Regions from separate parts of the Streptomyces melanosporofaciens genome, predicted to be linked through region 2. Evidence: riboswitches for the same ligand, from Rfam matches in the RefSeq annotation. Region 2 holds a riboswitch; the other holds the start of a gene.
What was found. A riboswitch is a leader RNA that binds a small molecule or an ion and turns the genes downstream of it on or off. The one in region 2 is predicted to bind cobalamin.
Positions count from the first base shown of each region.

Region 1: linked by a shared signal. The riboswitch ahead of BLV72_RS06320 (cobalamin biosynthesis protein) and the one ahead of BLV72_RS23040 (ribonucleoside-diphosphate reductase subunit alpha) in region 2 are both predicted to bind cobalamin.

Region 1 is NZ_FNST01000002.1:827,857-834,920, reverse strand. It holds gene BLV72_RS06330 (putative cobaltochelatase) at 1-1,253, opposite strand, end outside; gene BLV72_RS06325 (cobyric acid synthase) at 1,318-2,946, opposite strand; gene BLV72_RS06320 (cobalamin biosynthesis protein) at 2,943-3,926, opposite strand; cobalamin riboswitch at 4,081-4,298, opposite strand; gene BLV72_RS06315 (hypothetical protein) at 4,438-4,707, opposite strand; gene BLV72_RS06310 (inorganic phosphate transporter) at 4,721-6,001, opposite strand; gene BLV72_RS06305 (class II aldolase/adducin family protein) at 6,351-7,037, shown strand.
Region 2 is NZ_FNST01000002.1:4,663,600-4,670,663, reverse strand. It holds gene BLV72_RS23060 (helix-turn-helix transcriptional regulator) at 1-422, shown strand, start outside; gene BLV72_RS23055 (IPT/TIG domain-containing protein) at 468-1,394, opposite strand; gene BLV72_RS23050 (hypothetical protein) at 1,858-2,145, shown strand; gene BLV72_RS48020 (DUF7196 family protein) at 2,186-2,350, shown strand; gene BLV72_RS23045 (GNAT family N-acetyltransferase) at 2,454-2,960, shown strand; cobalamin riboswitch at 3,114-3,273, shown strand; gene BLV72_RS23040 (ribonucleoside-diphosphate reductase subunit alpha) at 3,410-5,824, shown strand; gene BLV72_RS23035 (ribonucleotide-diphosphate reductase subunit beta) at 5,824-6,840, shown strand; gene def (peptide deformylase) at 6,920-7,064, opposite strand, start outside.

The DNA.
Region 1 (7,064 bases), 3.8 Mb from region 2:
GCCCCGCCGTCGCCATCGGCCCGGGCCGAGTCGGTCTCGCGGTCGGCCGTCTCGTGCTCACCCGTGCGCTGGTCGGGGACGGACGGCTCGGGTGCGGTGGGCGGCGCCTGCTCCCCCGCTCCGTCGCCCGAGTCCTCCTGGGGCCCGCCTCCGGGGTTGTCGGGGCCGCCCGGGCCGTCCGGCCCGTCGTCGGGGCTGTCGGGGCCCTCCGGGCCCTGGTCCGGATCCGGCTCCGGCTCGTCCTCCTCGAACTGCCGCAGGATCTCGTCGAGTTTGTCCTCGTCGAGCCCCGGCGCGTCGAACGGAGCCCGCCGCCGGCGGTGGGGGAGCGACAGCAGCGCCGCCCCCCGGACGTCCTCGGTCCGCACGTCGGTGCGCCCGGCCCAGGCGGCCAGCGCGGTCGCCGTACGGGCGGTCACGATGTCCGCGCGCATCCCGTCCACCTCGAACCCGGCACACACCGCCGCGATCTGCCGCAGCGCGCGATCGCCCAGCCCCACCCGCGGCAGCAGGGCGCGCGCCGCCGCGATGCGCTCCCGCAGCGCTTCCTCGTCCGCCGCCCAGCGCGCCGCGAACCCCTCGGGATCCTCGTCGTACGCCAGCCGCCGCCGCACCACCTCGACCCGCTCATCGGTGTCCCGGGACGCCGCGACCTCCACTGTGAGACCGAAGCGGTCCAGCAGCTGCGGCCGCAGCTCGCCCTCTTCCGGGTTCATGGTGCCGACGAGGAGGAACCGCGCCGCATGCCGTACGGACACCCCCTCGCGCTCCACGTAGGAGGCGCCCATGGCGGCCGCGTCGAGCAGCAGGTCGATCAGATGGTCGTGGAGCAGGTTGACCTCGTCGACGTAGAGCACCCCGCGGTGGGCGTCCGCGAGCAGTCCGGGCTCGAACGCCTTCACGCCGTCCGACAGCGCCCGCTCGATGTCGAGGGCGCCGACCAGGCGGTCCTCGGAGGCGCCCACGGGCAGTTCGACCATCCGAGCGGGGCGCGCCTCGCCGGTGTCCGGCTCATGGGGTCCGTCCGGGCAGGACGGGTCGGGCGCGGCCGGATCGCAGGAGAACCGGCACCCGGCCACCACGTCGACCGGCGGCAGCAGCGCCGCGATCGCTCTTACGGCGGTGCTCTTGGCCGTGCCCTTCTCCCCGCGCACCAGCACGCCGCCCACGGCGGGTGAGACGGCGTTGAGGAGCAGGGCGAGCCGCAGACCGTCCATGCCGACGATCGCGCTGAAGGGGTAGGTGGTGGTCACGCGGCGGTACCTCCTGGTGTGCGTGGGCGTCGCGGTCCGGTGTCGGTGCGGGGGCCGGGGTTGTTCACGACGTCCCCCCTGGCGCCCCCGGAGGGACGAACGGCAGCCCCTCCGGGACGCCCTTCTCGATGAGCCGCAGCAGTGCGTCGGTGTCGGCGTGCTCCTCGATCAGGTCGCCGAGGCGGTCGAGTTGCTCCTCGCGCAGCTCGCCGAAGCGGGTGTCCGGCGCCGGTACGAACGCCCGGCCCGCCGCGGCGGCCACCCGGCGCAGAAACGCCCGCCGGAAGCCGTCGCTCTCCAGCGAGCCGTGCCAGTGGGTGCCCCACACCGAGCCCACCCGGCAGCCGTCGAGGAAGCGCTCCTCGGCCCCGTCGAGCAGTTCGGCGACCCCGTGGTGGATCTCGTATCCCTCCACCCGCTCACCGAGCGCCTCGCCCACCGGCCGGGCCAGGGTCTTCTCCGCCGCGAACCGCACCCGCACCGGCAGCAGCCCGAGCCCGGCGACCGTCCCGGCCTTGGACTCGATCTCGTCCTCGATGCGCTCCCCGAGCGCCTGGAAGCCGCCGCAGACGCCCAGCACCGGACGGCCCTCGGCGGCCCGCCGGGCGATCGCGTCGGCGAGCCCGCGCTCACGCAGCCACTCCAGCGCCCTTACGGTGCCCCGGGTGCCCGGCAGCACCACCAGATCGGCGTCGGCCAGCTCCTCGGGCCGGTCCACGAACCGCACGACCACGCCCGGTTCGGCCGCCAGCGCGTCCACGTCCGTGAAGTTGGACATCAGCGGCACGGCGGCCACCGCGATCCGCAGGACGTCCGCGCCGTAAGGGGGCGCCACGACGCTCTCCCGCACCGTGCCGCGCAGCGACACCCGCAGACCGTCCTCCTCGTCGATCCCCAGCCCGTGGGCGAACGGGAGCACACCGACGGTCGGGCGCCCGGTGAGCTCGCGCAGCATGTCCAGACCGGGCTCCAGCAGGCTCACATCGCCGCGGAACTTGTTCACCAGATAGGCGGCCACATGCCGTTGGTCCGCCGCAGACAGCAGCGCGGTGGTGCCGAAGAAGGACGCGAAGACGCCACCGCGGTCGATGTCGCCGACCACCACGACCGGAAGCCCGGCGGCGCGCGCCAGCCCCATGTTGACGATGTCGGTGCGGCGCAGATTGATCTCGGCCGGACTGCCCGCGCCCTCGCAGATCACCGCGTCATGGGTGCGCCGCAGCTCCTCCAGGCACTCCGTGACGGTCCCCAGCAGCGCCTCCCGGCCCGAGACCCGCGTCCGCCCGGAGGAGTCCGCGTCCGACGGCGGGTTCGCCGCGGGCCCCGACCGCCCGAAGTACCCGCGCGCGCTCAGCTCGCCCACCGGCTTGCCCAGCAGCACCACTTGGCTGCTGCGGTCGCTGCCCGGCTTCAGCAGGACCGGGTTCATCAGCGCGCTCGGCTCGACGCGCGCCGCGGCGGCCTGCATGGCCTGGGCCCGCCCGATCTCCGCTCCCTCCCGGGTGACGAAGGAGTTGAGCGACATGTTCTGCGCCTTGAAGGGGGCCACGCTGACGCCCTTACGGGCGAGCCACCGGCAGATCCCGGCCGTCACCACGCTCTTGCCCGCGTCGGAGGTCGTGCCCGCGACGAGCAGGCCCCCGCCCCGCGCCCCGGAACCGTCCATGCCGCCCTCACCGCGTATCCCGCTCATCCACCGCCCCTTCCAGCGGCCCGGGGCCGCCCCGTCAACGCCCTCAGGACCGGCCGGGCCGCCACGGACACCCCGAGCGCCAGGACGCCGACGCGCCGCGACAGCCGTATCGCCCGCTCGATGTCGGCCGGCTCCACCGGCCGCCCGCCGGAGTTGAGCACCGGCCGGTGCTCGACCCGGCCGCCGTACGTGAGGGTGCCGCCCAGCCGTACCCCGAGCGCGCCCGCGAACGACGCTTCCACGGGGCCCGCGTTGGGGCTCGGATGGCGTCGGCCGTCGCGCCGCCAGGCGCGCCGCGCACCGCGCGGATCGGGGCCGGAGAGGGTCGCCAGGGCCGCCGTAAGGCGCGCACCGGGCCAGCCGGCCACATCGTCCAGACAGGCCGCCGCCCAGCCGAACCGGCGGTAGCGCGGCGACTTGTGGCCCACCATGGCGTCCAGGGTGTTGACGGCGCGGAAGCCGATGAGCCCCGGCACGCCGCCCACGGCGCCCCACACCAGCGCGCCCACGACGGCGTCGGAGGTGTTCTCGGCGACCGATTCGACGACCGCGCGGGCGATCTGCGGCCCGTCCAGCGCCTGCGGATCGCGGCCGCACAGATGGGGCAGCCGCTCCCGGGCGACCTCCACGTCCCCTGCGGCCAGGGCCCCGCCGACGGCCCGTGCCTCACGGCCCAGCGTCGTCCCGCCCAGCACCGCCCAGGTGGCGGCGGCGGTCAGTGCGGCCTGCGCGCCGCCGCGCCCGCCGAGGGCCCGTACGGCGCGGGTCAGCAGTGCGGCACCGGCGGCCGCGCCGCCCGCGCACAACGCGGTGTGCAGGGCCCCGTATCCGCGGTGGTCACGCCACAGCCGGCGCTCGGCGGCCGCGGCGGCGCGCCCGAACGCGGCGACCGGATGGCCGCGGCGCGGATCGCCCGTGGCGAGATCACCGAGGAAACCGAGGGCCGCACCACACGCGAACGAGGCGTGATCGGCACGCATCCGTCAGGCCGCCGTCACGCCTCGGCGCGACGACACGTAACCAAAGGGGCCAGGGGGGCCGAAGGGGCCGGAAGAGCCAGTGGGGACAGAGGAGGCTGACGGCGTGGCGGTGCCGGGCATGGCGGTATGTCCTCACTCAGGGTCCGCGCCCTGGTTCGACTGACCGGCGGTGAAAGTCTCCTGGCTCCCGGATCCGCGCCCCTCCCGGTCTTCCAGCCCCGCGTACGAAGCGAACCGTACGGTCGAGCCGTGACCCCATACAGGCGATGGGAGAGTGCTCCCCGGTGACAGTGGCGGGACCGCGCCGGATTCTCACCGGCTTCCTCTCCTGCCGCCGTTTGGCTCGGGAAGTCCACCATGGGCCGCGAATGGCCGTCAACTCGCATATGACCCATGTCGCCCGAGTGTGCCGAGCCCCACAGACGGCGGCCGCACACGAGGCGGCCGCCGGACGGTCGGCGCTGGTCAGCGCCACCATCCGGCGGCCGGTGGGTCGATGAGGACGCGAGCCTCAGGCGACGATCAGATAGATGCCGTACGCCACGGCCGCGGCGCACAGCGCGAAGCAGGTGTACGCGCCGGCGCGCGCGAGCGCCGAGGCGCCGGCCGCGCCACCGGGTACGGCGGCCGCGCCACCGGACACCGCGGCCGCGCCGCCCTGCTCCGGCGCCGCCTTACGGGACGTCCCGAGGATGCCCAGGGTGAAGACGCCCACCATGCCGACCGTCACCACGAGGCTGACGCCGAAGACCTGGCCGAGTGCCGCCCAGTCGATGCTCATGTTCCGTGGCTCCTTAGCGGGTGCTGCTGCTCGCGGCGGCGGGGGTGGGGGTCTGCTCGGGTGTGTGCTCGGCGATGCCGCTCTCGGGGGCGGTCTCGACCGCCCTCTCGGGGGCGGAGGGCTTCGCACCCGCGGGCGGCGGGGCCACGGACCGCAGGGCGGCCGTGACGGCGCCCACCGGCTCGTGTGCGCCGACCTCGTTGACGTTGGTGTGGTCCACGGGCTTGCGGCGCGACAGCGCCCAGATCGCCCCGCAGGCCAGGACGGCGAGCACGGCCACCGCCGTGATCCCCCCGTTCCCCTGGTCGGCCAGCAGCGCGGCGGCGCCCGCCACCAGGCCCGCGGCCGGGAGGGTCAGCACCCAGGCGACCACCATGCGGCCGGCGGTCGACCAGCGCACCACCGCGCCCTTACGGCCGACCCCCGCACCCATGACGGCGCCGGAGCAGACCTGGGTGGTGGACAGCGCGAAGCCGATGTGGGAGGAGGCGAGGATGACGGTCGCGGCGCCGGTCTGGGCGGCGAAGCCCTGCGGCGGCTGGATGTCGGTGATGCCCTTGCCCATGGTGCGGATGATGCGCCAGCCGCCCAGGTAGGTGCCGAGCGCGATGGCCAGGCCCGCCGAGACGATGACCCACAGCGGCGGGTCGGAGTCGGGCGCCACCACGCCCCCGGTGACCAGCGCCAGGGTGATCACGCCCATCGTCTTCTGGGCGTCGTTGGTGCCGTGGGCCAGGGAGACCAGGGCGGCCGAGGCGATCTGCCCCGCGCGGTAGCCCTTCGCGGTGTCCTCCGAGGAGCGGCCGCGGCCGAGCCGGTAGGTGAGCCGGGTGGCGGCCACCGTGGCGATGCCGGCCACGACCGGCGCGGCGACGGCGGGGATCAGGACCTTCATGACGATCGCGTCGCCGTTGACCCCGTCCAGCCCGACGGAGACCACGGTGGCGCCGATCAGGCCGCCGAACAGGGCGTGCGAGGAGCTGGAGGGGAGTCCGGCGAGCCAGGTCACCAGATTCCACAGGATCGCCCCGACCAGTCCCGCGAAGATCACTTCTGGTCGGATACCGGAGTCCTCGTCGATGATCCCGCCGGAGATGGTCTTGGCCACCTCCACGGACAGGAACGCGCCGACGAGATTGAGGACGGCCGACATCGCCACCGCCACCCTGGGACCGAGTGCTCCCGTGGAGATGGTGGTGGCCATGGCGTTAGCCGTGTCGTGGAAGCCGTTCGTGAAGTCGAACACCAAGGCCGTGACGATCACGATCCCGATGAGAAGCGTGATGTGTTCCATACACCCGGTCAATCAGTTCGAAGGTCGTTAGTGGCACGGTGAACGTAAGGAAACAGGGTGAACGGGAGGTGAACTGAGTAGGGCGTCAGGGTGACGTGGTTGCGGGAGTGTCAAAGCCTGGTGAATTCAAGCCTACTTCCCTATGTCGTACGGGGGTTGAGCCTCGGTCGAAGGCCGCCGGAGGAGACCTCGGAACCGGCCCCGCGGCCGCCCGCCGTTCACCCTCGTTCACCGCACCGGGGCGGCTGCCCACGAGGCGCGGTCGTAGACGTGCGCGGCGCCCGTTCCGGGCCCGCCATCGCCCGGCCGCCGGACGCCTGGAAGGATCGGGCCCCGGAGGTGAGGGCAGGTGACCCAGTCGCGATCCACGCGGCAGCCGCAGCCGCGGCTGACCCACCCCCTGCGCCAGGCATGGACGCAGGTGGTGAGAACGGCCCGCAGAACCACCGCCGACGGCCTGGTCGTCGGCACCTCGGGCAATGTCTCGGCCCGGGTCGGTGACACCGTCCTGGTGACCCCGAGCGGCGTCCCCTACGACCGGCTCGGCCCGCGGGACGCCGTCGCCGTCGACCTCGACGGACAACAGGTCCTCGGCACGCTCGAGCCCACCAGCGAGCTGCCCATGCACCTGGCCGTCTACCGGGAGACCGACGCCGAGGCCGTGGTCCATACCCACGCCGTCCACGCCACGGCCGTCTCCACGCTCGTCGACGAGCTCCCCGCGATCCACTACATGACCGCCGCCCTCGGCGGACCGGTCCGCGTCGCGGCCTATGCCCTCTACGGAACGGACGAACTGGCCGACGCCATGATCGAGGCGCTGCGCGACCGCAGCGGCTGTCTGCTGCGCAACCACGGCACCGTCGTCCACGGCGCCACCCTGGACCAGGCGTTTGACCGCACCGCCCAGCTCGAATGGATGTGCCGGGTCTGGCTCACCGCGGTCTCCGTCCCCGGCCGCACCCCCACCCTGATCCCGCCGGACGAGCTGCGGCGCGCCGCGGACAAGCTCAGCGGCTACGGCCAGCCGAGCTGAACCGCCGGGCACGCGCCCGAACCCGCA
Region 2 (7,064 bases):
CGGCCCGGAGCGTGGTCTACCGGTGGTTCACCGACCCCGCGTCGAGGCTGATCTACCCGGCATCCGACCACCCGGCCCACGGCCGCGTCTTCACCGCCCAGCTGCGGCGCACCGCGGCCCGGCAGGGCCCGCACTCACCGGCCGCGGACCTGGCCCGCCGGCTCCTGGACGAGAGCGAGGAGTTCGCGGCCATCTGGAACGAGCACGAGGTCGGCCTCACCTACACCGACGAGAAGCGCTTCGCGCACGCCGAGGTCGGCGAGCTCACCCTCCACTGCCAGTCGCTCCTCGACCCCGACCAGGACCACGCCCTCCTCGTCTTCACGGCCACACCCGGCACGGAGAGCTACGAGAAGCTGCAGGTCCTGGAGGTCATCGGCACTCAGCAGCTCGAACGGACGTCGCCGGTCACCGGGCCCTGACGGAAGGGGGCCCGGTGACCGGCGCGGTTCGGCCGGATGTGCGCGTCAGACGTAGAGGAAGCCGCCGGGGACGGTGACGGTCCCGGTGGCCGTCACGAGCGTGACGGTCGCGGTGCCGGGCACCCCGGGCGGGGTGACGCCGGAGACCGTGGTGGCGGTGGCGACCACACCGGTGGCGGGGACGCCGTTGAACAGCACGCCCAGCACGCCGCCGAGGTTGGTGCCGTTGATGGTGAACGGGGTGCCGCCGGCGGCGGGTCCGGTGGTGGGCGTGATGGTGGTGGGCACCGGGGCGGGCGGTGCGACGAAGTAGGTGAAACCGCCGGGGACGGTGGTGGTGCCGCCCGGGCCGCTCAGCACGACGGCGACGTTGCCGCCCGCGGGCGGGCCCGGCGGGGTGATACCGATCAGGCTGGTCCCGCCCGGGTTGATGGTCAGGATGGCCGACGGGACCCCGCCGAAGGTGACACTGGTGACGCCGGTCAGATTGGTGCCCGTGATCAAGTACAGGGTGCCGCCGGTGGTCGGTCCCACGGTCGGGGTGATGGAAACGGCGGTGGGCGGCGTCGGCGCCACATAGGTGTACACCTGGCTGTTGCTGGTGCCGGCCGTGGTGGTGACCAGGACCTGGACGGACCCGGGCGCGTGCGGCGGGGCTATCACCACGACGATGTCGTTGGTGGGATTCCCCGGCCACCCGCCACCGCCCCAGCCGCCGCCACCCCAGCCGCCGCCCCAGTCACCATCCCAGCCGCCGCCACCGGAACTGCTCTGGCTGACGATCTGGGCGGGCACGCCGCCGAAGGTCACGCTGATCACGTTGCGCAGGTTCTGACCGTTGAGCTGGACGAGGTTCCCACCGGCGGCGGGGCCCGAGTTGGGCACCACGGACAGCAGCAACGGCGGCCCCACCTGCGACGGGGGCCAGTTGGCCGCAGTGGGGGCGGCGGTCGCGAGAGCGGTCGAGGTCATGGTTGTTCCTCCCGGGAAGGGTTGGGGTGATATGCGCCGACGGCATGCCGATGTCGTGGGCAAGCCGCTGGTCAACGCCTCGTCGTCGCCGCGCGGTCGAGGCAGGCCGGCACCGGAGGAACGGAAAGCCGCCGGGCGGCCGGTCAGGGCGCGGGATCGATGCGCCGGATGAGGGCGGAGCTACGGGACGAACGTCCGGCTCCTGGATGGCCTACGAGGTATGAGGCACCCTCGGCGGCACGTTTCCAGTTATCCACGCCCACCCCCGTCGCTCAAGGTTCCGGGGCTGCCATCACTCGTTTGGCGCATCTGGGCGCGCCTGGCGGCGAGCTTGTATGACAAGCGCTCCGCTATTCGGGGGAACGCGCGGCCGGAGTATGGCCTGCCGTCCTCCACCGTGCCTCTAATGAGTGACATCGGCAGTGCCAGCCCGTGCGGGACCACCCGGGGAGGGAGCGATCCGATGAGCCTCGCCGCATTCCTCCTCGCCCTCGGCACCACCTGCCGTATCACCCGCTTCATCACCAAGGACACGCTGGCGGCGGGGTTCAGAACCTGGGTCGCCGACCGCTTCGGCGACGACTCCCGGCCCTCCTACCTCGTCAACTGCGGCTGGTGCACCAGCACCTGGGTCGCCGGCGCCATCGCCGTCTACGCCTCCTTGCTGCACACCACCGCGTGGTTCCACCTCCCGGCGACCGCCCTGACGCTCTCCTACCTCGCCGGGGTCGCCTCGCGGTGGCTGGACTGACACCGACCCGTACTGGACTCGAGGGAAAGGAACGGCAGCCATGGCCTGCAACTGCGGCGGAGGGGCACGTGCCCCGCGACCCGTTGTCGTCTATGAGTTGACGCTGCCGGACGGCACGGTCCGGCGCTATTTCACCTATCAGGAGGCCGACGCCGCCAATAAGCGCGCGGGCTCCACCGGAGTGATCAACACCGCCGTCCAGTGACGGCGAGGCCCGGCGAGTGGCGGTGAGGCCCGGCGAGTGACGGCGAAGACCGGGGCCGGACAATGACGGCCCCGCTGTCAGTGGTGTGCGGCAGACTGCGGCCATGGACATCACGATCAGGCGCGCGCGGGACGAGGAACTGGACGCAATCGGCGAGCTCACCGCGCAGGTGTATCTCGGGGACGGGCTCCTGGACTTCGGGGACAGTGATCCATATCTCACCACCCTGCGCGACGCCCGGCGCCGGGCCGCCGAGGCCGAGCTGCTGGTCGCGGCGGACGCGGCGAGCGACGAGGTGCTGGGGGCCGTGGCGTTCGCGGTGTACGGCGGGGGGTATGCGGAGCTGGCCCGGCCCGGCGAGGGCGAGTTCCGGATGCTGGCCGTGCGGCCGCAGTCGCGGCGGCGCGGGGCGGCCGAGGCACTGGTGCGCGCCTGCCTGGACCGGGGTCGCGCGCTGGGACTGCGGCGGATCGTGATCAGCAGCCAGCAGTCCATGACCGCCGCCCACCGGCTGTACGAGCGGCTGGGATTCGTGCGGGCCCCGGAGCGGGACTGGTCGCCGATAGCCAAGTCGGACCTCACCCTGTGGGCGTTCACGGTGGAGCTGTGACGACCGGCGGCGCGCGCCCCGGGCCGGGGGCTCGCGCGCGCCCACGGGCTCGCGTGCACGCCCCGCCACGGGCCGCCACGGGCCCCAGGTCACGGGCCACCTCCGGAACGCATTAGCACATTCATGCGAAACTCCGCACCTCGCGACACAAGATATGGGGGTGGGTGCGTCGGCCGACACAAGATGTATGCTCGTCCTCGCTGTCGCCGCAGGGGAATCCGGTGGGAATCCGGAACTGTCCCGCAACGGTGTACGTGTGCGCTTATGCGGCGTGCCCGTAAGTCCGAGCACCTGCCGACGGCCCTGTGTGAACACGTCCCCCGGCCTCGAGGGTTGGGCCGATGGACGCTGCGTGGAGTGCCTGACGTACGAGGAGTGCGGCAGCGGCATGCCCGTACGCGCCCATCGCACCCCCTCGTGGCCCCGGCCGAGCGAGGGAGAGCACCTCAGTGACCATCGCGCCCGCAGATCCGGTTTCAGAGCAGGCGGTTTCTCAGGCAGCGCACGACGCGCCCGGAACCGCCCTGCTCCGGACACTTACCGGACTCACCGCCGATCTGCCCGCCACCGACCCCGGCAAGGTCGCGGCCGCCGCCCTGCGCGGCCGCCATCCCGGCTCGGACGAGGCGGAGTTGCGTGGCCTGGCGACCGAGGCGGCGGCCGGGCTGATCGCCGAGGAGCCGGAGTACTCGCGGCTGGCCGCGCGGCTGCTGGCGCTCACCATCACGGAGGAGGCGGCCGGACAGGGCGCGGTCTCCTTCTCCACCTCCGTCCAGGTGGGCCACCGCGAGGGCCTGCTGGCCGACTCCACCGCGGAGTTCGCCGCCGCCCACGCCGCACGGCTGGACGCGCTGGTGGAGCGGGCCCTGGCCGACGGCGCCGACAAGCGCTTCGGGTACTTCGGACTGCGCACCCTCTACAGCCGCTATCTGCTGCGCCACCCGATCACCCGTCAGGTGATCGAGACCCCACAGCATTTCCTGCTGCGGGTGGCCTGCGGGCTCGCCGAGGACCTCTCGGAGCGGGCGCTGGACGAGGTGGCCGAGCTGTACCGGCTGACCAGCACGCTGTCGTATCTGCCCAGCTCCCCCACGCTGTTCAACTCCGGCACCCGGCATCCGCAGATGTCGTCCTGCTATCTGCTGGACTCGCCGCTGGACGAGCTGGACTCGATCTACAACCGCTACCACCAGGTGGCACGGCTGTCGAAGCACGCGGGCGGCATCGGCCTGTCCTACTCCCGTATCCGGGCGCGCGGTTCGCTGATCCGGGGCACCAACGGGCACTCCAACGGCATCGTGCCGTTCCTGCGCACGCTCGACGCCTCGGTGGCCGCCGTCAACCAGGGCGGCCGGCGCAAGGGCGCGGCCTGCGTCTATCTGGAGACCTGGCACGCGGACCTCGAGGAGTTCCTGGAGCTGCGGGACAACACGGGCGAGGAGGCCCGCCGCACCCACAACCTCAACATCGCCCACTGGATCCCGGACGAGTTCATGCGCCGGGTCGAGGCGGACGCCGACTGGTCGCTGTTCTCCCCGGTCGACGCGCCCGCTCTGGTGGACCTGTGGGGCGATGAGTTCGACGCCGCGTACCGCAAGGCCGAGGCCGAGGGGAAGGCCGTCAAGAAGGTCCCGGCGCGGCAGTTGTACGCCCGGATGATGCGCACCCTCGCGCAGACCGGCAACGGCTGGATGACGTTCAAGGACGCCGCCAACCGCACCGCCAACCAGACCGCCGAGCCCGGCAGGGTCGTCCACTCCTCGAATCTGTGCACCGAGATCCTGGAGGTCACCAACGACGGCGAGACCGCCGTGTGCAACCTCGGCTCGGTCAACCTCGCCGCGCACCTGGACGAGGACGGGCAGCTCGACTGGGAGCGCCTCGACGCCACCGTCCACACCGCCGTGACCTTCCTCGACCGAGTGGTGGACATCAACTTCTACCCCACGGACGAGGCCGGTGCCTCCAACTCCCGCTGGCGGCCGGTGGGCCTGGGCCTGATGGGGCTGCAGGACGTCTTCTTCCGGCTGCGGCTGCCGTTCGACTCGCCCGAGGCCAAGGCGCTCTCCACCCGGATCTCCGAGCGCATCATGCTCGCCGCGTACGAGGCGTCCTGTGAGCTCGCCGAGCGCCACGGCCCGCATCCGGCCTGGTCCGAGACCCGCACAGCGCGCGGTGTGCTGCACCCGGACCACTACACGGACGCGGTGGCCACCTGGCCGGAGCGCTGGGAGGCGCTGCGCACCCGGATGGCGAAGTCCGGGATGCGGAACTCGCTGCTGCTGGCGATCGCGCCGACCGCGACCATCGCCTCCATCGCGGGCGTCTACGAGTGCATCGAGCCGCAGGTCTCCAACCTCTTCAAGCGCGAAACGCTCAGCGGGGAGTTCCTGCAGGTCAACTCCTATCTCGTGGACGACCTCAAGAAGCTGGGCGTCTGGGACGCCCAGACCCGTGAGGCGCTGCGCGAGTCCAACGGCTCGGTCCAGGAGTTCTCCTGGGTGCCCGCGGACGTACGGGACCTGTACCGCACTGCGTGGGAGATCCCGCAGCGCGCCCTGATCGAGATGGCGGCGGCCCGCACCCCGTACCTCGACCAGAGCCAGTCGCTGAACCTCTTCATGGCCTCGCCCACCATCGGCAAGCTCAGCTCGATGTACGCGTACGCCTGGAAGCGCGGCATCAAGACCACGTACTACCTGCGCTCGCGGCCGGCCACCCGGATCGCCCAGAGCGCCCGTGGCGGCGGCGCCGCGGCCACCGCGCCCACCCCTGCCCCCATCCCCGTACAGCAGGCTCCGGCCGAGGCCGACGCGATCGCCTGCTCCCTGGAAAACCCCGAGTCCTGCGAGGCCTGCCAGTAATGTCCCCCACGTCCCAGAAGAACCTGCTCGACCCGGGCTTCGAACTGACCCTGCGGCCGATGCGGTACCCGGAGTTCTACGACCGCTACCGCGACGCGATCAAGAACACCTGGACCGTGGAGGAGGTCGACCTCCACTCCGACGTCACCGACCTCGCCAAGCTCTCCCCCGGTGAGCAGCATCTGATCGGCCGTCTGGTCGCCTTCTTCGCGACCGGCGACTCGATCGTGGCCAACAACCTGGTGCTCACGCTCTACAAGCACATCAACTCCCCCGAGGCGCGGCTGTATCTGTCACGGCAGCTCTTCGAGGAGGCGGTACACGTCCAGTTCTATCTGACGCTGCTGGACACCTACCTCCCCGACCCGGACGACCGCGCCGCGGCCTTCGCCGCCGTCGAGAACATCCCCTCCATCAGGGAGAAGGCGGAGTTCTGCTTCCGCTGGATGGACTCGGTGGAGAAGATCGACCGGCTGGAGAGCAAGGCGGACCGCCGCCGCTTCCTGCTCAATCTGATCTGCTTCGCGGCCTGTATCGAGGGGCTGTTCTTCTACGGCGCCTTCGCGTATGTGTACTGGCTGCGCTCGCGCGGGCTGCTGCACGGCCTGGCGACGGGCACCAACTGGGTGTTCCGCGATGAGTCGATGCACATGGAGTTCGCCTTCTCGGTCGTGGACACCGTCCGCGAGGAGGAGCCGGACCTCTTCGACGACGAACTCCAGCAGCAGGTCACCGACATGCTGAAGGAGGCCGTCGAGGCGGAGCTGCAGTTCGCCCGCGATCTGTGCGGGGACGGGCTGCCGGGCATGAACACCGCGTCGATGCAGGAGTATCTGCAGTGCGTGGCCGACCAGCGCCTGATGCGCCTCGGCTTCCCCGCGGTCTTCGGCTCGGAGAACCCGTTCTCCTTCATGGAGCTGCAGAACGTCCAGGAGCTGACCAACTTCTTCGAGCGCCGCGCCTCGGCCTACCAGGTCGCGGTCGAGGGCTCGGTCGCCTTCGACGACGACTTCTGATGCAACAGGGCGGGCTCTGATGCAACAGGGCGGGCCGGACCCCGCGTGGGTCCGGCCCGCCCTGTGAGCTGCGGCACACTCAGTCGTTGGGCACCGTCTCATAGCGGGCGGTGCCCTCCGCCATCTGCTTCAGCACATCCTTACGGTCGCGCTTGGACAGCCGGTCGATGTACAGGTAGCCGTACAGGTGGTCGGTCTCGTGCTGCAGACAGCGCGCGAAGTAG